DNA from 3 places in the Anoxybacillus sp. FSL W8-0104 genome. Region 2 is predicted to be linked to each of the others. Evidence: predicted binding sites of a transcription regulator. Region 2 holds the regulator's gene; each other region holds the start of a gene.
The links. The regulator Rex, encoded in region 2, represses fermentation and respiration genes when NADH is low (regulators of the CRP and FNR family bind a similar motif). The targets are predictions, from matches to a motif close to TTGTGAAATATTTCACAA.
Positions count from the first base shown of each region.

Region 1: NST18_RS06910 (formate/nitrite transporter family protein) is a predicted target of Rex. The motif match lies at 6,771-6,788, and genes of this name have one in related genera.
Region 3: NST18_RS09505 (L-lactate dehydrogenase) is a predicted target of Rex. The motif match lies at 1,895-1,912, and genes of this name have one in related genera.

Region 1 is NZ_JBBOQU010000001.1:1,286,492-1,297,006, reverse strand. It holds gene NST18_RS06945 (vWA domain-containing protein) at 1-1,673, opposite strand, end outside; gene NST18_RS06940 (AAA family ATPase) at 1,684-2,505, opposite strand; gene NST18_RS06935 (metal-sensitive transcriptional regulator) at 2,702-2,965, opposite strand; gene NST18_RS06930 (helix-turn-helix transcriptional regulator) at 3,027-3,401, opposite strand; partial or broken gene purU (formyltetrahydrofolate deformylase) at 3,565-4,245, opposite strand; gene NST18_RS06920 (IS701 family transposase) at 4,368-5,549, shown strand; partial or broken gene NST18_RS06915 (ACT domain-containing protein) at 5,607-5,834, opposite strand; gene NST18_RS06910 (formate/nitrite transporter family protein) at 5,928-6,746, opposite strand; gene speE (polyamine aminopropyltransferase) at 6,988-7,836, shown strand; gene rpmG (50S ribosomal protein L33) at 7,935-8,108, shown strand; gene NST18_RS06895 (PilZ domain-containing protein) at 8,212-8,598, opposite strand; gene parC (DNA topoisomerase IV subunit A) at 8,667-10,515, opposite strand, start outside.
Region 2 is NZ_JBBOQU010000001.1:201,082-211,596, forward strand. It holds gene tsaD (tRNA (adenosine(37)-N6)-threonylcarbamoyltransferase complex transferase subunit TsaD) at 1-187, shown strand, start outside; partial or broken gene NST18_RS01185 (ABC-F family ATP-binding cassette domain-containing protein) at 481-2,367, opposite strand; gene NST18_RS01190 (IS1634 family transposase) at 2,468-4,126, shown strand; gene NST18_RS01195 (redox-sensing transcriptional repressor Rex) at 4,496-5,131, shown strand; gene NST18_RS01200 (YdiK family protein) at 5,141-5,314, opposite strand; gene NST18_RS01205 (CPBP family intramembrane glutamic endopeptidase) at 5,311-6,048, opposite strand; gene groES (co-chaperone GroES) at 6,352-6,636, shown strand; gene groL (chaperonin GroEL) at 6,706-8,322, shown strand; purine riboswitch at 9,175-9,276, shown strand; gene guaA (glutamine-hydrolyzing GMP synthase) at 9,371-10,515, shown strand, end outside.
Region 3 is NZ_JBBOQU010000001.1:1,784,419-1,794,933, reverse strand. It holds gene NST18_RS09520 (hypothetical protein) at 1-964, shown strand, start outside; gene rpmG (50S ribosomal protein L33) at 1,045-1,194, shown strand; gene NST18_RS09510 (5-formyltetrahydrofolate cyclo-ligase) at 1,249-1,818, shown strand; gene NST18_RS09505 (L-lactate dehydrogenase) at 1,979-2,929, shown strand; gene NST18_RS09500 (hypothetical protein) at 3,001-3,192, shown strand; gene NST18_RS09495 (rhomboid family protein) at 3,228-4,781, shown strand; gene NST18_RS09490 (hypothetical protein) at 4,752-5,612, opposite strand; gene NST18_RS09485 (spore germination protein) at 5,776-7,179, shown strand; gene NST18_RS09480 (YqgQ family protein) at 7,289-7,522, shown strand; gene NST18_RS09475 (ROK family glucokinase) at 7,507-8,472, shown strand; gene NST18_RS09470 (LTA synthase family protein) at 8,738-10,515, shown strand, end outside.

The sequences.
Region 1 (10,515 bases), 1.1 Mb from region 2:
GCAGCTGGTTCCCCATCCGAAAAGACGAGTAAAAATTTTTGTTTTTCGTTTCTTTTTTGCAATTCTTCTGTCATTAATCGAATAGCCAAACCATCACGATTATCTTCTTGTGGCTCCAATTGCATAATTCTTGCCCCATGATCTTTTCTTAGAGAATCATCAAAATCAATAACAGTTTGAAAATAATTAGGTTGATAAGACGATGTAGCGTCGTTCGTATCCTCCCAAAAACCAACAATTTTATGCGGAACGCGAAGCGCTTTAAGAGATTCGTGAAATAAAATAATTCCTTTTTTTGTTTCTTCCATCTTGTCATACATCGATGCAGAACAATCGACAAGCAAAACAAAAACAGCATCTAATAACGGGGATGTTTCGTGTTTTTTATAGAATAAACGCGGATGTTCTTCTGTAAAAAAGCGTAATAGCTTTTTATTTAAACGACCTGCATGTAAATCTGTACGTGGGTGCATTTTTTTATGTTCAAGCACTTTTTCAATGGATTGTGTCAATTTTTTTTGATATGGCGCAATTACTCCCTGGTTACGTTCATACTGTTTAGTTTGCTCAGTTGTCGGTGGCAAAGCATCCACAAATATCGGCTTAGCATAACGATTTTCTTTTCCGTATTCATACTCGGAACGTCCAGAAAGTTCGTGGCGCTGCTCTTGTTGTTCTAAATGCGTATAATCATTATGTGTTGTTTTTTGTGATGAACCATGCACTATCCCAAGAGCTTGATCTCCCGCTTCCCCTTGACGAACCCCTTCCCCGAGCAAGTCAGTCTGTGAACCTTGCTCGAGATCAAACTGTAAAAAACTATTCGTCATATCGCTTGTTTCACGATGCCATGTATGCATCGTCTCTTGAAAAATATCTTCATTTTCCGATTTCTTATCAAGTACGTCATGATTTTTCAATGGATCTTTTCGTCGGATATCTTCCCTATCTTGTTGCTGATTAACGTAAATATACTCCGGGAGATGAAAATACGTGTTTAGCATATCAGTATCTAACAATTCATCTAACACATCTATAACTGTAAGTACAATATGTGAAATATGAGCGGTTGATTTTGCATCATATACATTTCTTATTTCGCGCTCAACAAATGGAAGAGCTAAACGTAAACGTTCAGGAAGAAAAATATCGTTTACGGGTTGTTCCGCTGTTAATAGTAAATATAAATAATTAAACAATGCATCTGTATAAACGCTTTTTATCATATTCACATTCCATTGAGTTTCAAAGTAATGGCGATATACATGTTTCCGAATAACGAACGCTTTTTTTGTACCAGGACGTACATGCCGACATATATCTTCTAACCGCATGTCTTCAAGCAACACAAACAATTGTTTAGCAAAGTTTGGGATACAATATGATTTTATTTGGTTAAGAAAAAAAAGGATATCTTCGTCATTTGTATGATAAAAATTTCCGATCGTGCGCAAAAACACATCGCTTTTTAATCCATATACGTACTGTTCTTTTGGACGGTTATCCCAAAAGTAACTGACAACGACTTTTTTATGTTGCCGATCAAGATACGACTGATAACCGAACTCGAGCTCCATTTCCTCATCTTTTGTTAATGTTTTCACTAAATCAGATAGCTCCATAAACAAAAAAGAATCAACTTTTTTATCATTAAACATAATAAAACGGTTCATGTAACCACCCTCATTCATCAAACAACGTTTCGGCTAAATTGCGCACCGCAGCTTTTTCCCGCTCGTCTTCTAATTTCTCGACGATCGCCCGTTCAATGGCGCGTCGAGGTGGAATATACACCGCTAAATCACAAGCATCGATCAACGCCCGAATGGAAGCAGCTTCTTCTGATACATATCCTTGCTTCACTTGAACAATTAAATCTGCAGATAGTGTAACAAAACGATCTAATAACACTTCATTTGTTAGCTTCGTTTGTTGTTGTAAAATACGTTTTAATGCTTCACCTTGGACGTACGGCACATCAATGACAACAAAACGGTTTTTCAATGCTTCATTCAATGGTACTGTTCCAACGTATCCTTCGTTAATCGCTGCAATGACGCCAAATGTCGGCTTCGCTTTAACAACTTCCGCAGTAAATGGATTTGTAATCATTTTTCGATAATCGAGTACCCCGTTTAAAATCGGTAACGTCTCCGGCTTAGCCATATTAATTTCATCAATATATAGCAGATGCCCTTTTGTCATTGCTTGAATCACAGGCCCGGGGATAAATTCAATTGTTGCTTGCCCATTTGTTTGTTGAATCGTCTTGAAACCAAGCATCGCCTCAGCATCTAAATCAATTGAACAATTAATGCTGTGCATTGGCTGTCCAAAGAAAAGCGATAACGTTTCAGCTAATTTTGTTTTTCCGGATCCTGTCGGCCCCTTTAACAACACATTTTTCCCTAGGGCCAAAGCAATAATTGCATCGTATAAAATAGACTCATGAGCGGGTGTATATGCCGTATATCCAGTCTGTTCGTCTATGTTATTTTTAAACATCTCTCTTCTTTCTTTAATGATCGCTTCAATCGTTTCTGGTAGTGTAAATGACTGTGTATAAATCATGATGTCATTCCTTTCTATATTTTTATACGTACGTATTGTACAAAAAACAAATGGATTTGTACAAACAAAAGAATAGTTTAACATAATTATATTATGTTAACAAATGAATGAGAAAGGGAGCCACTCGGCATTATCGACTTTTGACGAGTAGCTCTACCGCTTCTTGAATAAGTTTTTCACTTTCTAATGATCCTGTTTCTATATCCTTACGAATGCAACGCTCTAAATTAGCACTTACAACAACCGCAATGGCACGATCAACAGCACTACGAATAGCTGACAATTGAGCAACGACTTCTTTGCAGTCTTTCTGCTCATCCATCATTTTTAGTACGCCGCGAACTTGTCCTTCAATTCGTTTTAAACGGTTCTTCACTTGATTATCATATGTCATATTCATCAAACCCCTTTTCTTATACCCTTATCAGTATATTAAATGAAATATAATTCTTTTGTCAACTAAAATTATCTTTGATCGCTTTACGGATAAGCGCTTCACAACGATCAAGTTCTGTTTTTAATTGTCGCTTATACAACTGGGCTTTCTTATATCCTTCCTCAGTAAAACGATAATAAACAACTTCTTGGTATTTCATCCCTTCTTTTTTCTTTTTTACTTGTTCTAAAATGCCATCTTCAATCAAATCATGTAGCGCTTTGTATACTTCTGAATGATTCGGGCGATATCCAAATGGTTGAAACTCTTCACGAAGCACATCTAACAATTTCAACCCATACAATCGTTCCTGTTCAGTTAAAGTAATTAAATATAACTTTAAAAATGCGCGTTGCTTTAATAAAAATCCGCTCGGTTTTCTTTTTTCACTCATTTTTTCTCCTCCTTTCATATGACACTTTCTTCACTTAAAAGAAAATCCCTTCTCCATTTCCATTATAATTGAACATTTTTATTTTTATTCAGTTTCTATTTAGAACATAGTTTTATGATATCAATTTTTTGTAAAAAAAAAAAAGAAGAAGGTTCCCCCTCCTTCATTTAAAAACAATTGTTTTATTTTCATGAATAATGACACGGTCTTCTAAATGCCATTTTAGGGCGCGGACAAGAACCGTTTTTTCGATCATACGCCCGATTCGCTTTAAGTCCTCTACATGATGCTTATGATCCACCCGCTCGACATCTTGTTCAATAATTGGGCCTTCATCTAAATCATCTGTTACATAATGAGAAGTAGCACCGATCAGTTTCACTCCGCGTCGATAAGCTTGCTCATATGGTCGTGCGCCAACAAATGCCGGTAAAAACGAATGATGAATATTAATGATTTGTGCTGGGAAAGTTGCAACAAAATGCGGTGATAAAATTTGCATATAACGTGCAAGCACAATGACATCCACATCGTGTTCCTTTAATAGTTGGATTTGTTTTTCTTCCGCTTCCTCTTTTGTTTCTTTTGTTACCGGTATATAATAGTATGGGATTCCAAAAGACTCTACCGTTTCTCTCATTTGCTCATGATTGCTAATAACTAGAGCAAAATCTGCAAGTAATTCACCCGCTTGCCACTCCCATAGTAACTCTAATAAACAATGCTCTTCTTTTGAAACAAATATCGCTACTTTTTTCACATGTGTATGTAAGCTCAATCGCCAATTCATCTCAAACTGTTGTGCAATCGTTGCAAATTCCTTCTCTATCGTCTTTTTTCTTTCTAACTGTAGATGAGCAAATTTACTAACATAAATTTACAACCAAACAAAAAAGAAGACATGAACCCGATTCCTTGGTTAGAATAGATGTGCCAACAAACCATTCACAAGGAGGTTCATGTCTCATGAATAGATTAGCACATCACCAAGGAATCCACAAGTTTTTGACGATGTTGGGGTTGGCCCTTTATTTCTCGAAACCTGTCATGAAGCATCTCGTTCATATCGTGGATGCGATGATTACAAAGGGCTTTTCGGGAACGCTGACCGATCTACATCATGGGAGTTTTCATCCGAACCATCGCACGACACTGAGCCATTTTTTCACGAAAAGCCCATGGGAGGAAGAGACGCTGCTTCGCAAACTCCAACAGTGGGTGCTTCATCGTGTCGAACGCAGCTCGAAACGAGAGAATCAACCCATTTTTGTTTCGATCGATGATACGATTTGCCAAAAAACGAAGCCCTCGTCACGGGCAACACACGCCATTCAAGGGTGTGATTGGCACTATTCTCACGCAGAGAAAAAGTCGATCTGGGGACATTCTCTCGTTTGGCTCATGGTTCATACGATGACCCAAGCGTTTCCTTTTGCCTTTCGCCTCTACGACAAGACGGTGGGGAAAAGCAAAGGGGAACTCGCGATCGAGATGCTTTCTTCGTTGGATGTGAGTCGACCCGTTTATGTGCTCATGGACTCTTGGTATCCATCGAAAACCCTCGTGGGAGCCTGCTTAAAAAAAGGGTTCCACGTCATCGCGATGCTGAAGACGAATCGGATTCTCTATCCAAAAGGGACGGCCATTCAAGCAAAAGAATTTGCCAAATCTATGGAGCCACGGGATACCCGCCTCGTCACGGTGGGAAAAGAGCGTTATCGGGTGTATCGCTACGAAGGCGCTCTGAACGGTCTCAAGGATGCCGTGGTGCTGCTCGCATGGAAAGCCGATCAGCCGATGACGCCGAAACATCTTCATTGCGTCTTGAGCACCGATCGCGAGCTAAGCGATGAAGAGATCTTGCGCTACTATGCTGCACGTTGGTCGATCGAATGTTTTTTCCGTCAAGCGAAAGACCAGCTGAAACTCGATGGATACCGCGTTCGCGGGCGTCGGGCGGTGAAACGGTATTGGATCTTGGTGCAACTTGCGTATGTGTACAGCATGTTCGAGTCTAACAGTGATTTTTCGGATGGGCTCGATCTCCTGCGCAAGAGAAAAGGACATAGCCTCGTGGAGTTCATTTATCGTGCAGCAAAACAAAATATTCCCATTGATACCGTGAAAAAACAGCTCCACGTGGCATAAGGGGTACCCTGTTTGTCTCTTTTTAAATGGTAATTATTGTAACGAAAATTGCTCAACTACAGTTTCTAATATATTCGGAGCATCGAACTCGATTCGTAAAAAAAACGTACCGCCCTCAGGATCTGTCGAATATTGACTGGATTCCACAATATTAGCTCCCTTTTCGTACAAAAAAGTAGTGACAGCGGCCACAATGCCTGGTTGATCTGGGCATGAAATAAGCAAGCGTGCTCGCTCTTTATATTTGTTCATAAACTTTTGCACATGTTTTTGTTGAAAATACATCATAACTCCCCCCATAGACAGAAAAATGAAATAAAATAATAACTTTTATTATAACAAATAAAAAAATAGTCGAGAACATATCCCGACTATTTTTTACTTATTCAATATTTTTCTTACTCCAAACGCCCCTTTCCACACAGGCGTAGATTGTTTATTAGATGAAAGATATGTGTATAACGCCCCCATAAATAATGAGCCACCAATGATATTCCCAAGCGTTACAGGGACGATGTTATGGATAATCCCTGCTACATGAATTGTATCTGGATGCTCGACAGCTAAAGCAAGTGAAAAAATAACAAAGTTTGCAATAGAGTGTTCATATCCGGAAGCAAAAAAGACGAAAACGATTAAAATCATCGCAAACATTTTTGCCATATCTTCCTTCATTTGCATTGGAATAAAAATAGCTAAACAAACAAGCCAGTTACATAAAATCCCTTTGACAAACAATTGTATCGTTGTTGCGTGCATTTTTTTCAAGGCAATTGCAAAAAGTAAATGATCCATCGGAATGTCATGAAAAATACCTGACTGTGCAATCAAAAAGGCGAAGAAAATCGCACCAAGCAAGTTGCCGCTATAACACGCCACCCAGTTACGAAGCGTGTCACCAATCGTCGTTTCTTTTTGAAGCGTACTTACAGTAAAGTACATCGTATTCCCTGTAAATAGTTCTGCACCGCCATACATAATCAACACAAGGGCAATTCCGAAGAAAATACCGCTCACTAAATACGTTACAGGTGAATGCGCCTCATAAAAGTATTGTCCGATACGTACGCAAAGAACGAGAGCAAAACCAATGTATACACCTGCCAACGCAGCACGAATCATATATTGAAGAGGCGTTGTTTGCAAAATGGAGCGCTTCTTTAATGCAAGCTCTTTACATGTTTGTAAAGCTTCCATTGTTTTCTCACTTCTCTTTCTTTTTTGTGATGTTTTTCACATTTATCCTACTCCTCTTCGTTCTATTTTTCAATGCATTTGTGTAAATGTTAAGAGAACTGTCAACACTTTATTTTTGTAAACGTTTACGAATAAAATGACTATTGCAATTTTTTTATCTGATGTTCTCATCCTTTGCAAACTCATGCACAAATGTATTAATATAAAGAAGGCGCAAAATACATTGTTAGAGGAGGAAGCTATGAACTACATAAAAGAGCAAAATGGACAGCTATGGTTAACAGAAGATGAGCGTGAAAATTTAAAAATTAGTTATCGTATTAAAGAGATTATTTACTCAGAACGTTCACCATTTCAACATGTGATGATTTTAGACTCATACGACTTTGGAAGAATGCTTGTGCTTGATGGAATTGTACAAACAACTTCTATTGATGGACATATTTACAATGAGATGATCACACATGTTCCTCTTTCTCTTCATCCGTCGCCAAAAAAAGTTTTAATTATCGGTGGGGGCGATTGTGGTGCAGCTCGTGAAGTGGCGAAATATGAAGAGGTAGAAGAAATCCATCTCGTCGAAATCGATGAACTTGTTGTTCAAGCATGTAAAGAACATTTACCTGAAGTATCGGGAAATCTCTCCGATCCACGTGTTCAGTACGTATATAAAGATGGGGTTCAATTTGTGAAAGATCATATGAATACGTACGATGTCATTATCATTGACTCGTCTGATCCTATTGGTCCTGCCCAAGTATTATTTGAATACGATTTTTATGAAAGTGTGCATAAAGCGCTTAAAGAAGATGGAATGATGGTTTGTCAAAGCCAATCGCCGATTTTCCATATGGACGTATTGAAACAAACATATGCAAATATTCGTCATTTATTCCCGCATGTTCACGTATATACAGCTACTGTTCCAACGTATCCTGGTGGGCTATGGAGCTTCACTCTTGGTGCAAAACAGCCGATTTTATTTGAACGGCTCCACACTTTCACAAAGCAAACGAAATATGCAAACGCTGATATTTTAAGCCAATGTTTCCGTCTTCCACAATTTATGAAGGAACATCTTCAATCGTAGTCGGAATCATTCCGGCTGCGAGTGTTGACAAAGAGGCGTTTTTATATTATGACACAAAACGCAATGATTCCTATTTTCTTTATAAGGAGAGTGCCTATATGCGTGTGAAAGTTGTTTTACAATGTACAGAAACTGGAGATCGCAACTACATAACAACGAAAAATAAGCGTAACAATCTTTTTGTTGCGCTTATGCGCTTCTTTAATAAGATTATCAAAAGCTTGAACAATTTGCTCCACAGATTGTCGCATCATTTATTCCTCCTTAGTTAAAGCGATTACAACATTTCTTGTAAACTTGTATATACAAGTTAGTTAACCGCTTTCAAATAATTTTCAAAGAAAAAAGATGCCCTTGTGGACATCTTTTTCACATTTATTTACTTTCTTTTTTTCGTGCATACATCGCCGCGTGTCGTTTAATTTCGCCAATTAATTGTATTTCCTCTTGTTTTGAAATCTCTAGGGAAAGACCGTATTGAAATTTGTTTACATATGTTTTCTTCCAAATGACAATCCCACGCACGTTGATTGGTTGATCAACGATTGTAAATTGCAACTCCACTTCGAGTTCACCTTTGGCGGAGTCAATGGGTAAATTTAAGTTTGTCTCCAGTCGAATACCGCGTGGACTAATATCGTGAATTTCGGCCGCTCCTTTATCCGTTTCTACTTCCCGTTCCCCAATATGTGTAATACGAAATGTACAAGGAAGCGGTTGACCAAATTGATATCGAAAAGGTTCTTGACGTTTAAACCTCATCATAAATCCCCCACATACAAACTATACCTTCTTCAATATAATTGAAATCATAAATAAATGCAAGGGAATTATGACCATTTCACCCATGTATCTGTCACGTTACCTGTTTCGTCACAATCAATTACATACGTAACATTACCATATCGATCGCTTAGTCGTAACTCATCGACACGGACGTCTTCCGTCATTCCTTTCTCTGTCCTTAAGATAACGCGACCATGTGAAAGGAAGTGACAACTTACTAATCGATGTGGATTCGTTTTCACTTCTTTAATGAGAAGTTGTCCTCGTTTCGCACGAGTAGATGGTTCGACCTCTGCCCGAGCGATTTTTTTCACCGCTCCACGTTTTGTTACAAGAATTATGTTTTCGTCTGTTGCCTGTTGACCAGAAACAACATAATCTCCATCTTTTAAATGAATGCCTTTTACTCCCGCCGCTCGAACGCCTACTTCTCCAATTTCTTCTTCTGAAAACAATAATCCGTATCCATATTGTGTGACAAGAAATATATGTCCCATTCCGTTTGTTTGATATACGTTCACAACTTCATCATCTTCTTTTAATCGCATAGCAACAAGCGGCTTAGAATAACGTTGCGCTTTATAATGAACGAGATGTGTTTTTTTCACCAACCCTTGTTTTGTAATAAATAATAAATACCCGTTGTTAAAACTTGCGATTGGGATGGCACTAGTCAACTGCTCGTCTCGATCAAGCGGAATGATATGAGAAATGTGTTGACCAAGATCTTTCCAACGAATGTCTGGAAGTTCATAAACAGGACAATATAAATAGTTTCCTTTATTTGTGAATAACAATAACGTATGTGTTGTATTCATCTCAAACATTCCGAGCAACCTATCGCCATCTTTCATTCCGATGTCCTGTCCGTTCGAGGCGCTATAGGATCGAAGGCTCGTGCGTTTAATATATCCGTCTTTTGTAATAGTGACAATGACATCTTCCTCTGGAACAACAACGTTCATTTCAATTTTAATTTCTTTTATTTCTTCTTCAATGGTCGTTCTTCGTTCATCGGCATACGTTTTTTTCATTTTTCTTAATTCCGATTTAATGACAGATAATAGCTTTTTTTCACTTTCTAAAATCGATGTTAGCTGCTCAATTTTATCATGAAGCGCATTTGCTTCTTCACGTAAATCATAAATATCTGTATTCGTCAAACGATATAACTGCAATGTGACAATGGCTTCTGCCTGAGGTTCTGTAAACCCATATCGATCCATTAAATTCGTTTTAGCATCTTTTTTATCTTGAGAAGCGCGAATCGTTGCGATGATTTCATCTAAAATGGATACAGCTTTCATTAATCCTTCTACAATATGAGCACGCTCTTTTGCTTTTCGTAATTCATAACGCGAACGATTGGCAACTACTTCTTTTTGATGCTCAATATATGCGTCTAACATTTGCAGTAAATTTAATAATTTCGGTCGACGCTCATGAATAGCGACCATATTGAAATTGTACGTAATTTGTAAATCTGTATTTTTATATAAATAATTTAAAATACCTTCCGCGTTGCCGTCTTTTCTCACTTCGATAACAATGCGTAATCCTGTACGATCTGTTTCATCACGCACATCAACAATTCCATCCAATTTTTTTTCTAGACGCAATTCATCAATTTTTTTAACTAAGTTCGCTTTATTCACTTCATAAGGGATTTCTGTGATAACAATCGCTTGTTTACCACCTTTCCCTTGCTCGATCGTGGCTTTCCCACGAATAACGATTTTACCTTTTCCTGTTTCGTAGGCTGTTTTAATGCCTTCTTTTCCTTGAATGATACCACCAGTTGGAAAATCTGGTCCTTTCAGTACCGTCATTAAATCATCAACCGTACAAGTCGGATGATTAATACGCATGATAACGGCATCAATTACTTCTCCT
Region 2 (10,515 bases):
AAATGAAGGGTTACGTACACAATTACAAAAACAAATGAATCAACTGCCAGAAGTCGAGTTAGTTATCCCGCCGTTGTCGCTTTGTACAGATAATGCAGCGATGATTGCAGCAGCGGGAACAGTATTATTTCAACAAGGAAAGCGTGCCACCATGGCATTAAATGCAAACCCAAGTTTACTGTTATAGTAAGAAGGTGTCCCAAAAGCAATGGGGCACCTTTTTCTAATTGTCATACGAATTTTTCTAAGAACAATTCAGCTTGTTGTGGATTATTTTATCCACATACATGTGAATAATGTGGAAAACGTTGATTGTATGTTATTTTATCATAACAAGTTAACCACAACAAAATGGGGGATTTTTCTTTTGTTGTTGTGGGTAATGTGGAAAAGTTGGTGAATAACTTATATTTAGGTGTTTTTTCTGTGGATATCTTTGTGTAAAAGATGAGCTAGCCCACAAATGGAGCTAGCTCGTTATTATTTTTGTAAAAGTTCCCATTGTTCGAATAACTCGTCGAATTTTTGTTTCAGCTCATCAATTTTTCCTTGAGTATCCCGAGCTTTTTCATAGTCGTTGTAACAGGAAGGATCATATAATTGTTGTTCATACGTAGCAATTTGTTGTTCGATTCGCTCCATTTCCGTTTCTAGCTGTTCGATTTTTCGTTGTCGTTGTCGTTCTAATTTTTTTCGTTCTTTTTCTTCTTCGTACGAACGTTTTGGTGACAACGATTCGCCCGTTTTAGTTTTTTGGCTAATTTGTCCAAGCTCAAGCAGCTCTGCTTTTTTTGCTACGTAATAATCATAGTCCCCTAAATACTCAACAAGACCGTCTGTGGATAACTCATATATTTTTGTTGCAATTTTGTTAATAAAATAACGATCGTGTGAAACGAATATAATTGTTCCTGGGTATTCTATGAGCGCTTGTTCTAGCACTTCTTTGCTATCTAAATCCAAATGGTTTGTCGGTTCATCTAAAACTAATACGTTTGCTTTCTTCATCATGAGTTTAGCGAGAGCGAGTCGCGCTTTTTCTCCACCGCTTAACGTCTGAACAGGCTTCAATACGTCGTCACCAGAAAATAAAAAGTTGCCGAGAATGGTCCGAATTTCTTTCTCTGTTCTTAATCGATCTTCGTCCCACAGTTCGTCGATCACTCGTTTGTTTGATGTTAATTGTGCTTGTTCTTGATCATAATAGCCAATTTGTACGTTTGTTCCGTAGCGTATTTCTCCTTGTTTCGGATGGAGTTGTTTGATGATCGTTTTTAAAAGAGTTGATTTTCCAATTCCATTTGGTCCAATTAATGCGATACTATCACCGCGAGTGATGCGAAACGAAAGATTTTTTGCAATGATGTGATCGTAACCGATCGCTAAATCGTTAGCTGTTAGCACATCATTTCCGCTTGGGCGTTCGATTTCGAAACGAAACGATGCCGATTTTTCATCACCGAGTGGCTTGTCGATGATATTCATTTTTTCTAATTGTTTTCTACGGCTTTGTGCTCGCTTCGTTGTTGATGCACGAGCGATGTTGCGTTGAATAAAATCTTTTAATTTTGTAATTTCCTCTTGTTGTTTTTCATACAATTTTAGTTGTTGTTCAAATTGTTCAGCACGTTGTTGTAAGTAGCTTGTATAGTTTCCGACATATTTTTTTATTTTTGTGCGTGATAGTTCATACACTTGTGTCACGATTTGGTCAAGAAAATAGCGATCGTGGGAGACGATAAGAATGGCTCCATCGTAATTTTTTAAATATTGTTCAAGCCATTGCAACGTTTCCATATCTAAATGGTTTGTCGGTTCATCTAAAATGAGCAAATCGGGCCTTGTAAGGAGCAGTTTACCAAGCGCTAGCCTCGTCCGCTGTCCACCGCTCAATGTAGATACTTTTGTCGTATAATCGTACTGTGAGAAGCGGAGACCATGGAGAACCGAACGAATATCTGCTTCATATTGATAGCCGCCTTTTTCTTTGAATTCTGTTTGTAAACGATCATATTGCTCAAGTAGGCGCTCATAGTCAGCATCATGTAAACTCATTTGTTGTTCTAGTTCGCGTAATTGTTTTTCCATTTGTTGTAGCGGGGCAAACACATCGAGCATTTCTTCCCAAATGGAACGATGCGCTTGCAACCCTGTATATTGATCTAAATAACCGATCGTTACGTGTTTCGGTTTAATGATTTCGCCTGTGTCGTATGACAACTGTCCGGCAATGATTTTTAATAATGTCGATTTTCCCGCGCCATTTCTTCCAACTAACGCAATACGGTCTTTTTCTTGTATTTCAAGCTTAATGTCTGATAAAACTTGTTCTGCTCCATATGATTTGGATAGTTGATTTACTTGTAACTCACATTTCGCACCCTCTCGACAAAAATCGGGAGGATTTTTTTATCTTCCTGTCGAATAAAACCTTGGAATACAAGGAAAGCAAAGGAGTTTGCTCATCATGGACGTTCAAATTCGGGCCATTTATGAAAGTTCTTATTTGAATATAATAAGCGCCCTGTTCAAAGATCTTGACCTTCCTCAGTTGATTGATCGTCTCGTTCCCGTGGATCCGCAATGCCAAACTCGAGCCAGCGATATCGTCAAACTAATCGTTCTGGATATCTTGAGCGGCCGGCAAGCGCTCGTTCATTTGGAACAATGGGCGCATGACATCGATTTGCCGAAGCTGATTCGGCCAGGGCTGGAGCCGTCTTGGTTCAACGACGATGCCATCGCGCGTCATTTGGATCGCCTGTATGAGGCGAATATCCATCAAGTCCTTTCGTCTTGCCTCGTGCAGATCTACAAGAAAGAAGGCCTCTCTCTTCGCGTCTTCCACGCCGATACGACGGACAAGACCGTTTATGGCGCGTATGAATCGGCCTCGCCGGATGCCTTGCAGATTACGCATGGCTACAACCGGCATCATCGTTGGCAAAAGCAGATCGGATTTGGGCTGATTGGCAACGAGGATGGCATCCCGTTTTATGGCGATGTACACGACGGCAACCTGCCGGATAAGACGTGGAATCCCGAGGTGTTGTCCCGTGTGCAGAAACAGCTGAAGCAGGCGAAGATCGAAGATGAATGGATTTATGTTGCCGATTCTGCCGCCATGACGAAAGACACACTGGCGCAAACGAAGGCCGCCAACGCCTTTTTGATCACAAGAGGCCCTTCTTCGCTCCGGATCGTCAAAACCGCGCTGGCTAAAGCTGATGCCCAAGACACGCCGTGGAGCGATCCGTTCTCCTTAGCGGAGAAAAACGGAGCCACCTACCGGGTGTGGGAAACGACATCGACGTACGAAGGTCATTCGGTCCGGTTGATCGTCGTTGAATCCAGCGCGCTCGACCAACGAAAAGGAAAGACGCTCGAAAAAGAGCGAAACCAAGAAGCAGAGCTTCTTCGGCAGAAACAAACCCAGTGGGAAAGCCGTCTGTTTTCGTGCCGGGAAGACGCCGAACAAGCCCTAGCGTCTCTAAAGACGTCCCTTCGTCTCCGGTTCCATCGCGTCGAGGCGTCGGTCGAAGCGATCGTGCGTCCGAAAAAACGGCGCGGACGTCCGAAAAAAGGGGCGGAACCGGACATGGAAACGCTGTACGCCCTTCGCTTGAACGTGGAATTCGACCAAGATGCGTGGGAACAGGCGAGACGGAAAGCGTCCCGGTTTGTCCTTGTCACGACAGTTCCGGAGGAATGGAAAGGTCAACCGATGGATGCGAAAGAGATCTTGAAGTTGTATAAAGGCCAAATCTCGGTGGAAATGAACTTCTCTTTCTTGAAAGACCCGTTCTTTACGGATGAGATTTACGTAAAAAAACCGGAACGGGTCGCGGTATTGGGCTATTTGTTTCTGTTGGCCTTGGCGATTTACCGCGTCTTCCAGCGCCGGGTGCGTCAGTTCATCACCCCGGAACACCCATTAAAGGGCGCGGGAGGCCGGAAACTGACCCGACCGACCGGACAAGCGATTTTTCAATTGTTTTGGTATGTCAGAGTCGTCCTGTTGGAACTGCCGGATGGACGAATTCAACGCGCGTTAGGTCAACCGCTCACGTACGAGCAGCGAAGGATTCTGCAAGGATTAGGGATGGACGAGAGCATTTACGTCTAATGGGATAAAGAACGACCAACGATGGTAAAAAAAGGATACCATCGCTTTTGGTGTTGGTTTAAAAGTTATTCTAAAAAACTGAATAAAAAATCCTTTTGTTCCGCCCTACCAAGGTGCGAAATATGAGTTGTAAAATGATCATTCTTTCTCACCTCAATCTTCTTTTGATAGTGTAACGTACTTTCTTGATATTCGGCAACACTAGTGTACGAATAACAAATTTGACAAAAATAATAATAAAGGGTACAAAGGAAAGACAGAATGAAAAAAATAGTGTATAGTTTAGAAGTGGGAAGAATTTTTTAGACGTATAGGAGAGAAAAATGAAAGCGCTAACTATTTGTGAAAGGAAATGTGGGGGATTGACTCGTGAATAATGAACAGCCAAAAATTCCGCAGGCGACCGCAAAGCGACTACCGTTGTACTATCGTTTTTTGAAAAACTTGCATGCATCAGGCAAGCAACGTGTATCTTCAGCGGAGTTAAGCGAAGCTGTAAAAGTCGATTCAGCAACGATTCGCCGAGATTTTTCATACTTTGGTGCGCTTGGAAAAAAAGGATACGGATATAATGTCAATTATTTGCTGTCATTTTTTCGTAAAACGTTAGACCAAGATGAGACGACAGAAGTGGCGTTATTTGGGGTTGGAAATTTAGGGACTGCATTTTTAAACTACAATTTCAGCAAAAACAATAATACGAAAATTGTGATGGCGTTCGATGTAGATCCAGATAAAGTCGGAACAGAAGTCGGAGGGGTTCCGGTTTATCATTTAGATGAATTGGAGGAGAAACTCGGGGGAATTGCCGTAGCGATTTTAACTGTTCCTGCCCAAGTTGCTCAACCGATTACTGACCGACTTGTTCAACAGGGGATTAAAGGGATTTTAAACTTTACACCTGCTCGCCTGCATGTGCCAGAACACATTCGTGTTCATCATATTGATTTAGCGGTCGAATTGCAGTCACTCGTTTATTTTTTAAAGCATTACGGAAATGAATAAACCTCCCGTTTATGAGCGGGAGGTTTTTTTCAATAAAGAGCGAATAGCTGTGCCAAAATCAAATGTTGCAATTAGGATGAACAGCATTGTTGTTACGTCCCAAATGCCGTCATCAGCACTATCCACAGCAAAATAAGTAAATAAAATGCCCATTAGAAAGTAAAATAGTGGTTCATATTTCATGAAAACAGCCTCCAAATGACGAATTGCATTTGTTCTGCTTCGCGCATAATCTTCTCGATTTCTTCAGCGAATAATATTTGTATGGCAACGACAAACGTGTTCATCAACACGTGTGCTGCAATAGGTACGAGAATGCGTTTTGTTTTCACATATAAGAAGGCGAACACAAACCCCATTGTCGCATACAAGAGCAAATGTTCAAACTCTAAATGAACAACAGCAAATAAAAGTGAACTGACGAGCGCTGATAAGAAAAAATTGTATTTTTGATACAACGTCCCGAAAATAATTTTCCGAAAGATGATTTCCTCTAAAATTGGTCCGACGACTGATGTAACGAGTATAAGAGCTGGTGTCAATTTGACCATTTCAACGATGCGTCTCGTGTTTTCGGACCCCATTTCGACACCAAATAGGTGCATCTCAATATTAGCTGCAATGCCTTGGGCGAAAAGAGCGAGCAAAAACCCCCCAATCGCCCAAAAGAATGACATGCCAATCGATGCTTGATGGCGATCATATGAGTATTTCATATCTTCTTTCATAAAATAAAGAACGAGAAAAAGAGCAATCGGGAAACTAATAACAGCCCAGTAACCAGAAGCGATCGATATGGCTATATCTTTATTTGATGCGTTAATAAATCCGCTATGCGCAAGTAAAGGAACGCCGACTAAACTCGATAGTTGCATAGCGACGTATGTAATGATGACATACCAATATTGCTTTTTCACATGTTCAACCCCTTCGTGCAAATTGTCTAGCTTTAGACGAGCATTTTCTAAGCGTCTGCTTCCTTAGCTGAGCGAATGATCGTCCTCTGCTTTCTAAATTGAATACTTTTTCATTTTATCATATTTTTTGTATGAATTTCGAAAGGAAAGACATAATGTTAAAGAGGGAATCATTTAATGAAAAATTTTTAACTTCCTACTTGCAAAATTAAAAAAAGTTCATTAATATAATAAGTGTGTTAGCACTCAATAAGAATGAGTGCTAATAACGGAACGAAAATCTAATTAAGGAGGTCGTTTGCCGTGTTGAAGCCACTAGGTGATCGTATTGTCATTGAATTAATTCAAACTGAAGAAAAAACAGCGAGCGGAATTGTCTTACCAGACACAGCAAAAGAAAAACCACAAGAAGGAAAAGTTGTGGCAGTTGGTTCAGGTCGCGTTCTTGATAATGGTGAGCGCGTAGCTCCAGAGGTAAGCGTTGGTGACCGCATCATCTTCTCAAAATATGCGGGTACAGAAGTAAAATATGATGGAAAAGAATACTTAATTTTGCGTGAAAGTGACATTTTAGCTGTGATTGGTTAATCGTTCGCCTGATAACATATAAAGCACATAAAAATACTTAACTAAAATTTCATCAAGGGGGTAAGATGTATGGCAAAAGAAATTAAATTCAGCGAAGAAGCTCGTCGTGCGATGTTACGCGGTGTAGATAAATTAGCTGATGCAGTAAAAGTAACATTAGGTCCAAAAGGTCGTAACGTTGTATTAGAGAAAAAGTTCGGTTCTCCATTAATTACAAATGACGGTGTAACGATTGCGAAAGAGATTGAATTAGAAGATCCGTTTGAAAATATGGGTGCGAAGCTTGTTGCGGAAGTAGCAAGCAAAACAAACGACGTTGCTGGTGACGGTACAACAACAGCAACTGTATTAGCACAAGCGATGATTCGCGAAGGATTGAAAAACGTAACAGCTGGTGCGAACCCAATGGGCATTCGCAAAGGTATTGAAAAAGCTGTTGCGGTCGCTGTGGAAGAATTAAAAGCGATCTCTAAACCAATCGAAGGCAAAGACTCCATTGCTCAAGTTGCAGCTATTTCTGCGGCTGACGAAGAAGTTGGTCAATTAATCGCAGAAGCAATGGAACGCGTTGGTAAAGACGGTGTCATTACATTAGAGGAGTCTAAAGGTTTCACAACAGAATTAGATGTTGTGGAAGGTATGCAATTTGACCGCGGTTATGTATCTCCATACATGATTACAGACTCTGATAAAATGGAAGCTGTATTAGATAATCCATACATCTTAATTACAGATAAAAAAGTTTCAAGCATTCAAGAACTTCTTCCTGTATTGGAGCAAGTTGTTCAACAAGGCAAACCATTGTTAATCATCGCTGAAGATGTAGAAGGTGAAGCGCTTGCTACATTAGTTGTGAACAAACTTCGCGGTACGTTCACAGCTGTTGCAGTTAAAGCGCCTGGCTTCGGTGACCGTCGCAAAGCGATGCTTCAAGATATCGCGATTTTAACAGGCGGTGAAGTCATTACAGAAGAGTTAGGTCGCGAATTGAAATCAACAACAATTGCTTCACTTGGTCGTGCAGCGAAAGTCGTTGTGACAAAAGAACATACAACAATCGTTGGTGGCGCTGGCCGTGCGGAAGACATTCAAGCACGCATCAACCAAATTCGTGCTCAATTAGAAGAAACTACTTCTGAATTTGACCGTGAAAAATTACAAGAGCGCTTAGCGAAATTAGCTGGTGGCGTTGCGGTAATCAAAGTTGGTGCGGCAACAGAAACAGAATTGAAAGAGCGCAAATTACGCATTGAAGACGCATTAAACGCAACACGTGCGGCAGTTGAAGAAGGTATTGTTGCCGGCGGTGGTACGGCATTAATGAACGTATACAACAAAGTTGCAGCGATCGAAGCTGAAGGCGACGAAGCAACTGGTGTGAAAATCGTTCTTCGTGCGATCGAAGAGCCAGTTCGTCAAATCGCTCACAACGCTGGTTTAGAAGGTTCTGTTATCGTTGAACGTTTAAAAACAGAAAAACCTGGCATCGGCTTCAACGCAGCAACTGGCGAGTGGGTTGATATGATTGAAGCTGGTATCGTTGACCCAACAAAAGTAACTCGTTCTGCGCTTCAAAACGCAGCATCTGTTGCGGCTATGTTCTTAACAACTGAGGCAGTTGTTGCTGACAAGCCAGAAGAAAACAAAAACACACCTGGCATGCCTGACATGGGCGGCATGATGTAATGCAAAAACTACCCCTGTTTCAAAGGGGTAGTTTTTTCTTTTAATTCACTCAAAAAACAAAGAATAGAGCCAACAGCTTGAATCCATGCTCCAGCGATACTGATCGACTGCCCGTCTTCTTTATTTCCTCGTTCCTCATACACTCAGTACATCGGTAGTTTCAGCATCTGCCTCTAAGGCGTTTTCTGTCGCTTGCAATACGTTTCCCCATAAATCAAGAGCAAACTGTTTTTTTGTCGCTTAGAGAAGGAATGCTCGCAATGGCCGAAGTAACAGTACCTATCGCTTGAGTAAATGAACCGATCAGTGCTTTCGGTTGATTCATCCTATTTCGCGCAGGAGACTCCCACTTCAACGACCAAAGGGAGTAAGTGGGAGAGGAATGCGCGTTCCCCCTTTCTTTTGTGTATGATATAATAAAGGCGTGGAGAAAACCGTTCAATAAAGGCACTCCAATAACTGCTACTCGATGTATGGAGTTGGTTACAGGAAACGTTGTAACCGTAAAACATCGAGCGTAGGTCCGTCTGTTGTGTGTGGAAGCCAAGTACTGCCAACAGACACACCGAGAGAATCGGTAACGATGCAGGCATGACCTGCGTCGTTGGGTAGTCGTCAACCTGCCCCTGATGCAACCCCAAGTCAAGGAAGGAGGACGAAATCCGTTTGCACTTCTGGGGAGTTGCAAGCCCTCACTTCAAGCGTTAGCTAAGTGGGGGTAGTTGACGTGCATTCTCCTACAATTTTTGCTCATATATCATATGCAAGTTACATATTGTTGTTAATTGTTAGAAAATTGAATAAAAAAGACAGCATCTTGACCGACGAGGAATGAAGTTGGTAGAATGGATTAAAATTTAAGATGCGCACCTTCGTATATCCTCGATAATATGGTTCGAGAGTCTCTACCGGGACACCGTAAATGACCCGACTACGAAGGCAGTGTTCTATATTGCTAGAATTCTGCCTTCGTTTTTTTATGAGAGGGTATGAATGCTAGCTTTTTTATTATATGTAGATGAGGTGATTTCGTTTGAGTCAACAAGAAATGATCGTCGTTTTAGATTTTGGTAGCCAGTACAATCAGTTAATTACGCGCCGCATTCGTGAGTTTGGTGTGTACAGCGAGTTGCACCCACATACGATTACAGCCGAACAAATTCAACAAATGAATGTAAAAGGAATCATTTTTTCTGGCGGTCCAAACAGCGTATATGATGATAATGCGTTTACGTGTGATCCGAAAATTTTTGAGCTTGGTTTGCCGATTTTAGGAATTTGTTATGGCATGCAGCTGATGACGCATCATTTAGGCGGAAAAGTAGAAAAAGCAACACATCGTGAGTACGGAAAAGCAATGATTCAAGTAAAGAACGCTTCCGCCCTTTTTGAACGTCTCCCAGACGAGCAAGTGGTCTGGATGAGCCACGGCGATTTAGTCACTGCTCCGCCAGAAGGGTTTACTGTAGATGCTGTTAGCGCTTCTTGTCCAATTGCGGCAATGAGCAATGAGGCGAAAAAGTTTTACGCGGTGCAATTCCATCCAGAAGTGCGCCATTCCGTCTACGGAAACGATATTTTAAGAAATTTCGTATTTGACGTGTGCCAATGCAAAGGCGATTGGACAATGGAAAGCTTTATCGATAGCGAAGTGCGCAAAATTCGCGAGCTTGTTGGAGATAAAAAAGTGCTTTGTGCGTTAAGCGGCGGTGTCGATTCTTCCGTGGCGGCTGTGCTTGTGCATCGCGCCATCGGCGATCAACTCACATGTATTTTTGTCGATCACGGGCTCCTTCGCAAAGGGGAAGCGGAAAGCGTCATGAAAACATTCCGCGAAGGGTTCCATATGAACGTCATTAAGGTGGATGCAAAAGAGCGGTTTTTAAACAAATTAAAAGGTGTAAGCGATCCAGAGCAAAAACGAAAAATTATTGGGAATGAGTTCATTTACGTATTTGATGACGAAGCAGCAAAGCTAGATGGCATCGAATTTTTAGTACAAGGTACGTTGTATACTGATATTATTGAAAGCGGCACAGCAACAGCCCAAACGATTAAATCTCATCACAATGTCGGTGGTTTACCAGAAGATATGAAGTTTAAATTAATCGAGCCATTGAATACGCTCTTTAAAGATGAAGTGCGAGCGCTCGGTACAGAATTAGGTATTCCGGATGAAATTGTATGGCGTCA
Region 3 (10,515 bases), 1.6 Mb from region 2:
GTTGAACGAACATGATGAAGTAGTTATTGACATACACGATGAACAAGGATTTCCCATTGATTGCACGATGGAACGCGCGATTGAACAACGAATGGAACATGAACATCATATGTCAGCGATGCAAATGGGTGAAGCAATGAAACAAAAAGAGAACGATGAAATGTATATTCGAGCATTGCGTCAAGCGATTTCTTTTTCTTCATCGGAGCGATGGAAAGTTGTCGTCGCTAGTTCTCCTTTATTGAAGCATATCATTGAACGCACACTTCTGTTGTTCGCTGTAGATGTTGTTTGGACAAAAGAGCGTGATGATGAACACATTCGGAAACTAATCGAGCAAGAACAAGCCCAATTTGCTATCGTGTTTGACTATTCAGGGGAACGTTTTCGAATGTTTGATGGGCAAGGAGTTGTGTTGACGAAAGAAGAAATGATCTCGTTGCATGTGCTCACATCTCTTTTATTTAGCGAAACGAAAAAAGTAGCCGTTCCTTCTTGGGCGCCGTCCGTTTTGCATACGCTAGCAGAACGTTTGCATGGCGAAATGATTTATGTCAAAGATACGAGACGAGACTTGCTTCTTGCTCATCATGAACCGTTTCATTTTTATTTGGATGGATTATACGCGTGCATACAACTATTACACTTGTTAGCGATTGAACGTTGTTCCCTTCGTACCATTGTGTCGTCTATTCCGACTATTCATTTATCATGCCGTGATGTTCATTGCCCATGGGATGAACGGGCGGCTGTTATGCGTAAATTGTTAGAAGAATCGTATGACAAGCATGTAGATTTTACAGATGGCATGAAAGTATATCATGAAGATGGAGCATGGACACTCATTTTACCGAAAGTAGATGAACCAACGTTAACGATTTATTCACAAGCAGCAAATGCTCAAAAAGCAAAAGAATATACGAAATACTATATAAAGAAAATTCGGCAATATCAAAACGTATAAAATTCATATGGAAATTGTTTAAGAAAAATGATATGATGGAAAGGTATGATTACAATACTTTTGTTTGGAGGGAAAGAACGATGCGTGTAAATATTACGTTAGCATGCACAGAATGCGGCGAACGCAACTATATTTCAACAAAAAATAAGCGCAATAACCCAGAGCGCCTCGAATTGAAAAAATATTGCCCACGAGACAAAAAAGCAACAGTTCATCGTGAAACGAAGTAAGCAGTAGGATTTTTTTCCTGCTGCTTATTTTTTTATGAAAGAGGGGGAAGGTTAATGAATAAGAAACAATTGCGGCAACAAATAAAACAACGTCTCTTACATATGACAAAAGAAGAACGCAAGAAAAAAGAAACAATCATTCACGACATATTATTTCAGCAACATCTTTGGCAAACGGCACAAGTGATCGGTATTACGATCTCACGACAAATCGAAATCGATACAAAATGTATCATTGAACGAGCATGGCAAGAAGGGAAAAAAGTTGCCATTCCAAAATGCGATGTAACAACAAAACAAATGACGTTTCGCGAAATTCGTTCGTTTCAAGAAACGGGACGCTCTTTTTTCGATTTATATGAACCGATTGTGGAAGAAACGAGAGAAGTGCAAAAAGATGAAATCGAGCTCCTATTTGTTCCAGGTCTTGCTTTTGTTCGTAAAGGATATCGCCTTGGCTATGGTGGGGGATATTATGATCGATATTTAGTTGATTTTCCAAACGACACAATTTCCCTTGCATATGATTGTCAAATCGTCTCTACGTTGCCGGTTGAACAGCATGACATCCCTGTCCAAATGATTATTACAAACGAAGGAATTGTTGTTTGTGAAAACGAATAATAAAACAGCATGAGCGCTTTCATGTTGTACAGGAGAAAAAAATAACAAAATGTTAATAATTCATGCTTTATAAACTTTGTGAAACAGTGTACAATGTAAGTGTGAAACAGATAAACAACGCACAGATTGTAAAATGATATATACGAAAGGTGGAAGAAATATGTCAGATAAAGTAAAACGTGTTGTTTTAGTTGGAACAGGTTTTGTTGGTTCAAGTTATGCGTTTGCGCTTTTAAATCAAGGGGTGACAGAAGAGCTCGTTTTGATTGATATTAATAAAGAAAAATCGGAAGGAGACGCGATGGACTTAAATCACGGCATGCCGTTTGCGCCATCCCCAATGAAAATTTGGTTTGGCAATTACGAAGATTGCAAAGATGCTGATCTCGTTGTGTTAACTGCGGGAGCGAATCAAAAACCAGGAGAAACACGATTAGATTTGGTTGAGAAAAACACGAAAATTTTCAAAAATATTATCGATCAAGTGATGGCAAGCGGATTTAACGGTATTTTTCTCGTCGCCACAAATCCGGTTGACATTTTAACATACGCTACATGGAAGTTTTCAGGATTGCCAAAAGAGCGCGTGATCGGTTCAGGAACGATTTTAGACACAGCTCGCTTCCGCTATTTGTTAGGTGAATATTTCGATGTGGATACGCGCAACGTACATGCTTATATTATTGGGGAACATGGTGATACGGAGTTGCCTGTTTGGAGCCATGCATTCATCGGTTGCCGTCCAATTGCCGATATGATGAAAGAAAAGCCACAATATAAACAAGAAGATTTAGATAACATTTTTGTGAATGTACGCGATGCAGCGTATCAAATTATTGAGCGAAAAGGTGCAACATATTACGGCATTGCCATGGGACTTGTTCGTTTAACAAAAGCGATTTTACAAAATGAAAACAGCGTTCTTACTGTTTCAGCTTACTTAGAAGGCCAATATGGCCAAAATGATATGTACATTGGCGTACCAGCAATCGTAAATCGCAACGGTATTCGTGAAGTTGTTGAACTACAATTGAACGAGGAGGAAAAAGAAAAATTTACTCATTCTGCAACTGTATTAAAAGATGTAATGAAACGCGTTGGATTGCAATAGGTTGTCTCATGATGAGGCAACCTTTTTATAATTTCAACACGAAAAGGGAACGGTAAATATGAGGGAGGGTGATGATGTTGAATGGAAAAACGTTGATCGTTGCCGTTATGGCAGGGCTCGTTCTTTATCGGTTTCGTTATCGGTTATTGAACGAAATATTGAAACGAGAAGCGGTTCAAAAACGAGTGGTACAATGGGGAATGTCCGTTCCGTTTATTCGCCAGCGCATTGTTCCTACATTATTTTTACAAAAGTACAAATAGTTGCGCTTTGTAAGAGAGTGTGATAAAAGAAGGGTATGATAGCGAAGGGAGAGGGAAGGTTGGGCATTCGCTTTGATTTTGTATATTGGCAAATGATGTTTCAATTGTTACAGATGAACTATGAAATCGTTTATTTGTCACCTGATGAGCGGGAGGTTTGGTTGCAATCTACGAGGGAACGAAAAGCGCCGCTTGTACGCCTTGTTCGCACTGATATGGATTGGGGTGTGTCATTAAAAAATGATATGAATCGCGCGCTAGTCGCTGTTGATGAATGGCGCAAGCGACAATTTCGCCGCCAACTGCAAGTCATCAACGTTTATGTCATGATGTATCCCCCTGTTGACGATTGGGAACTGTATGTTGAACGACCATTCACGACTGAGCGAGTGCATATGCAAACATATGTGATGCATCTTTACAATATGTATGACGTCTTGCATAAGCTAAGCACGCAGTTCCATCAATCATTAAAAGTGTACGTACCTGATGATTCTCCAATGTTGCAACAAGAATTACAAACGTTTAAACAACACGTGCTATCATTTGCAGAGCGCATGTATGAAAATGAACGGCGCATATTTGAACGTGGAAAAGCGAGATTTACATATGTGTTTATTGCTTTACAAATAGTGATGTTTTTTATTTTAGAATGGAACGGTGGAAGTACAAATACGTTGACGCTCATTCAATATGGCGCAAAGTTTAATCCGCTTATTTTGCAAGGAGAATGGTGGCGCTTTTTCACCCCTATTGTTTTGCATATCGGTTTTTTACACTTGTTCATGAATACGTTTGCGCTATATTATTTAGGCTCACTTGTTGAAAAATTGTACGGCTCGTTTCGTTTTTTATTTATTTATCTTTTCGCTGGTTTTGCAGGTTCGCTTGCTAGTTTTTTATTTTCATCATCCGTATCTGCCGGGGCGTCTGGTGCCATTTTCGGATGTTTTGGGGCTTTGTTATACTTCGGAAAAGCAAAACCGCACATATTTTTTCGAACAATTGGAATGAACGTCATCACTGTCATCGGCATCAATTTAGCGTTCGGTCTCGTCGTTCCTAATATTGATAATGCGGGTCATATTGGCGGTTTAATTGGTGGGTTTTTAGCGGCAAATATCGTTCATTTCCCAAAGGAACGTGTTCGCTTTGGACAATGGTTTGCTGCTTTGTTCACAGCGGTCGTTACGCTCATTTGCTTATATATTGGCTTTCAACGACCGCCAGCAGATCAAGCACAACTTATTCTTGCGTTGTCCAAGCAATATATTGATGAACGGGAATACGGCCAAGCAGAGCAAATGTTAACACTCATTCATGAACAAGATGCTGAAGCATATAAGGCAGATTTTTTGCGTGCCTATATTCACATACAACAAAAAGATTACGATGATGCAAAACAATATTTATATGATGCCATCAAAAAAAACGACCGTTTTCATGAAGCGTATTATTATTTAGCGTTATTATATGCGGAAGAAAAAAACTATGAAAAAGCAAAACAAGCTGCAGAGCGTGCGTTGCAGCTTGAACCAAATAATGAGCAATATCAACGATTATTGCGTGAACTCGAGCAGTTGCTTTAATATGACGAGTTCTCTGTCTGCTGTTTCTGTTACGACAAACAGTTTACTGTAATCCTTTTTGATTAAAATAAGCGGAACGGTGCTACCGATTGGAGATTCAATCGAACCGTTCTGTTTTTTTATGCCTAAAAAATAATTTTTGTACAACCCTTCCCATAAGTTTCCGATCATCATTTCCGTTTCATTTGTTGTCAAATCCATAAACGGTTGCTCATTATATTGAACGAGCTCCGGTAAATACAAATGGTAATAATCGTCTGCTGGCAATATGTTCCCCATTTGATTAGCGGTTTTATTTACGATCGTTTGCGTTTGTTTATTTAATGTGTTTGCCCATGTTTTTTGTTCGGCTGTCGTTGGTTTACGAAACGATTGAAGTGGTGCGAAGGATGAGTCGATGACGTATAATACGTCCCCACTCATTTTTTGACTGCTTCGAATGTCATTGCCATTATGCAATTCTCCTTGGTGATATGAGATGGCTTGAAATAATCGACTTCCTTTTTGTTTGAGCTGTTTTTGCTGAATGAGACTTTTCCTGTTTTTTTTCCATTTCGTTTGTGTAGCAACAAGCCTTCCGTTAGCAAATAACAACGAAACATCTTGCCGAAGATAAGCAGTTCGATCAAGCGATGAAGTGACGATCCAATCGACGACATAGCGTGTTTCCTTCTTTTTGGGCTGTAGTGATAATTTTGTTTCGGCAGTTGTAAAGCGAACGGTCGGATCGATCGGGAAAAACATAATCGCTTCATGCGCTGGCCGTTTCAACGCTTGTATGATGATGACAAATGACAAAAGAAATATGCATATCGATAATAAACGTTTCATCTTATTCCTCCGGTCAAGCTTACATTTATAAAAAATGTATGTGCATATGACAGGAAATATGTATGAATACATTTACATGTGTCAAAGATGGATGGTAATGAATGTAAGGTAGGTGATTGGAGTGGAACGAGTATCTTCACGTCTTTCAGAAAACGTTTCATATATGAAGGAAAAGCTTGGAGTAGGGAAAAGTTTTGACGTCATTTACTTAGACGTGCATTATGCCGGAAAAGATATGGCGTTATTTATGATTGACGGATTTGTGAAAGATGACATTCTTCATTATTTAATGAAATTGTTATCTGAGCTACCAAATGGAACATTAGATGAACAACCGTTAGATAAATTATTAAAAACACATCTTCCGTATGTAGAGTTGGATCAAACAGATGATTTCGAACGGGTAATTGATGGTGTGTTGGCAGGACCGACAGCTTTGTTCGTTGATGGAATGGCAAAAGCGATTTTAATTGATGCACGCACATATCCTGTGCGAGGACCTCAAGAGCCAGATATGGAGCGTGTTGTTCGAGGTGCACGCGATGGATACGTGGAAACGATTGTATTTAACACAGCGCTAACAAGACGGCGCGTGCGAGATCGTTCATTACGAATGGAATATATGCAAATTGGTCGCCGCTCAAAAACGGATGTCTGTGTTTGTTATATTGAAGATATTGCGAATTCACACATTGTGGAAGAAGTGAAACAGTCATTAGCCAAAATTGATACAGACGGCTTGCCAATGGGGGAAAAAACGGTAGAAGAATTTATTTCAGGCAGGCACTTCAACCCATATCCTGTCGTTCGTTATACAGAAAGGCCAGATACGGCCGCAGCTCATTTATATGAAGGACATGTTCTCATTTTTGTCGATGGGTCTCCGAGCGTGTTAATTACACCTGCAACATTTTGGCATCATCTGCAGCATGCAGAAGAATATAGAAATAAACCAATTGTTGGTGCATATTTGCGCTTTGTTCGGTTTCTTGCGGTATGGCTATCGATTTTTTTATTACCGCTTTGGTATATGTGGATGAAAACACCAGAGCTCGTGCCACATGCATTATCGTTTGTCGTAAAATCAACGGAAGGGAATATTCCGTTGTTTGGACAAATTTTACTGATCGAATTTGGATTAGATATGTTGCGAATGGCAGCTATTCACACCCCCTCTGCCTTAGCGACAGCACTTGGGCTTGTTGCAGCATTGATGATTGGTGGAATTGCGGTTGAGGTTGGCTTATTTTCTAACGAAGTCATTTTATATTTTGCGATGGCGACGATCGGGACGTTTGCGACACCGAGTTATGAGCTAGGACTAGCCAATCGGCTCGTTCGCCTCGCTTTGCTCGTTGTTACAGCATTATTTGGTGTCATTGGCTACGTTGTTGGTATTACTGCATGGTTAGTTATGCTTGCTCGCATGCAATCGTTTGGCGTCCCATATTTATGGCCGTTTATTCCGTTTTCATATCGCGGGATGCGCGATGTGCTCATCCGTTCCCCAATTCCGTTAAAAAATCGACGACCGACTGTCTTGCATCCGAAAGATCCGGATCGATAAAATGTGAAAAATGTCGCAAAGTCATTGTTCAGTTCTTGACGCCCTTTTGTTTTCTTTATACATTTAGAATATGAAGATTGAAAACGCTTATACACGATAGGTGAAGAAAATGAAATCTGTATATGATGTACAACAGTTATTAAAAAAATATGGAACGATTATTTACGTCGGTGACCGTCTCGCTGATTTAGAATTGATGGAAGACGAACTGAAAGAATTATTTCAAGCGCAGCTCATTGACGTAAAAGATTATCAAATGGCGCTTCTTATTTTGCGTCATGAAGCGCAAATCGAACGAGAAAAAAGAGAAAAGGGGATAAAGGAACAATGGAACAATGGTTAGTCGGTGTAGATTTAGGCGGAACGACAGTCAAATTAGCATTTGTGAACATGTATGGGGAAATCATTTGTAAATGGGAGATTCCAACGGATAAATCCGAACAAGGGAAACATATTACAACACACATTGCAAAAGCGATTGATGAAAAGTTACGTGAATTAGATGAATCAAAAGAACGGTTGATCGGCATTGGCATCGGTGCACCAGGACCTGTTAATATGGCGACAGGAGATATTTATGAAGCAGTAAATTTAGGATGGAAAAACTTCCCTTTGAAAGATCGGTTGGAAATGGAAACAGGTCTTCCTGTCGTTGTTGATAACGATGCGAACATTGCAGCGATCGGAGAAATGTGGAAAGGGGCGGGCAATGGCGCGAAAAATTTAATTCTCGTCACGCTTGGCACAGGTGTTGGTGGCGGTGTGATCGTAAACGGTCAAATCGTGCATGGGGCAAACGGTGCTGGTGGAGAAATTGGCCATATCACGTCCATTCCAGAAGGAGGGGCATCTTGTAATTGTGGCAAAACAGGATGTTTAGAGACGATTGCTTCAGCAACAGGTATTGCACGTATCGCGACAGAGCGCTTGCAACAAACCGATGAGCCAAGCCGGTTGCGCGACGTATGGAAACAAACAGGAGTCGTTACTGCGAAAGATGTGTTTGATGCCGCGAAAGAAAACGATGCATTAGCGCTACAAATTGTTGATGAAGTGACGTTTCATCTCGGTTTAGCACTCGCTCATTTAGCGAACGGTTTAAATCCAGAGAAAATTGTCATCGGTGGGGGCGTATCAAAAGCAGGGGACATGTTGGCACAAGCAGTTGCTCGTCATTTTAAACGATTTGCATTTCCGCGTGTTGCTGAAGCGGCTGAAATTGTCATTGCAACGCTTGGAAACGATGCCGGTGTGATCGGTGGCGCATGGCTAGTCAAAACAAATATGTTGTAAAAACAGACGAAGCGCTCGTCTGTTTTTTTTGTCGAAAATTTGTCGGAAAAAAACGTCTTGCATTTTCAGAAGAAAAGGTGTAAAACAGTCATATGTGGACGTGCGACTTGTCTATTATACCGTTTATAGTTTAAGATAACAGTTGCTTTTTTATTAAGAAAGTATTAATATTGTCTATGGTTAAGATAAAAAAATGTAAAAAAACGTATGTACCTCATACAGCATAGAATAGACAGATGTGGATGGATTAAAGGAGGGGGAGTATATGAAAAACTACCGTTTCGTTTTGTTAACGGTATTGCTTTTATGGTTAAAGACGTATTTAGTCTATAAAAATAGTTTTGATATAAAAATTGAGTCATGGAAGCAGGAGTTTATTTTGTTCATTAGCCCGTTAAGCTTCCTGTTATTTATTTTTGGGCTTGCATTATTTATGAGCGAAAAACGACGGAATCGCTATATTGTCATCACGAGTTTTATCGTTTCATTTGTTTTGTATGCGAACGTCATGTTTTATCGCTTTTTTAGCGATTTCATTACAATTCCTGTGCTGTTCCAAACGAATAACATGGGTGATTTAGGAAATAGTGTGTTTGAATTGATGAATGTTTCGGATATTTTCTTTTTCCTTGATGTCGCATTGCTGGCTTGGATGGCGTATAAAAAAGTGTCTATTGCGCAATACGTACCAGCGACAAAACGCTTTCGCCGCACCTATTTCCTTGCAACAGTAGCCATTGCTTTATTTAACTTAGGATTAGCGGAAACGGAACGTCCAGAGCTGTTAACGCGCACGTTTGACCGTGAAATGTTAATTAAAAACTTAGGTATATACAATTACCATGTATATGATATTATTTTACAGTCGCGCTCTAAAGCGCAACGTGCATTAGCGGATAGTAGCGAATTGGCGGATATTCAAAACTACGTTAATGCGAATGAAAAAGCGCCGAATAAAGAGTTATTTGGTATTGCCAAAGGCCGTAATGTGATCATTGTGTCGATGGAGTCATTACAAAGCTTCGTTATTAACAATACGGTGAACGGACAAGAAATTACGCCGTTTTTGAATGACTTTATTAAACAAAGTTATTACTTTGATAACTTTTATCATCAAACAGGACAAGGAAAAACATCAGATGCGGAGTTTATTATTGAAAACTCGTTATATCCTCTTGGACGCGGTGCGGTCTTTTTCACACATGCGACAAACGAGTATAACGCAACGCCAGAAATATTGAAAAACTACGGTTACTATTCAGCTGTATTCCATGCAAATAATAAAAGTTTCTGGAACCGTGATGTAATGTACCAATCGATGAAGTACGATCGTTTCTTCTCGATGACGGACTATAACATTACGGAGGAAAATTCAGTTGGTTGGGGTTTAAAAGACATTCCGTTTTTTGAGCAATCTGTGCAACATTTAAAAACGTTGCCGCAGCCATTTTATACAAAGTTTATTACATTAACGAACCACTTCCCGTTTGAATTAGGGGAAGAGGATAAAATGGTTCCAGAGTACACGTCAAATAGTCGGACGTTAAACCGTTATTTCCCGACGGTTCGATATATGGATGAAGCGCTGAAAGTGTTTATTGAGCAGCTGAAAAAAGAAGGATTGTATGAAAATTCTATTATCATCCTTTACGGAGACCATTACGGTATTTCTGAAAATCACAACAAAGCGATGGCTCAATATTTAGGTAGGGATGAAATTACGCCATTTGATCACGTTCAATTGCAACGCGTTCCGGTGATCATCCATATTCCAGGCGTAACAGATAAGCATCCAAAAGTCATTTCAAAAGTATCAGGGCAAATTGATGTGAAACCGACATTGCTTCATTTGCTTGGCATTAATACACGCAACCAAATTCATTTTGGTGAAGATTTATTCTCAAAAGATAAGCTGGACTTCGTTGTTCTTCGTGATGGTAGCTTCGTGACAAAAGATTATGTATATACGAAAAACGCATGCTACGATAAGAAAACAGGGGTAGAAGTCGACGCGTCTCATTGTGAACCGTATATGGAAAAAGC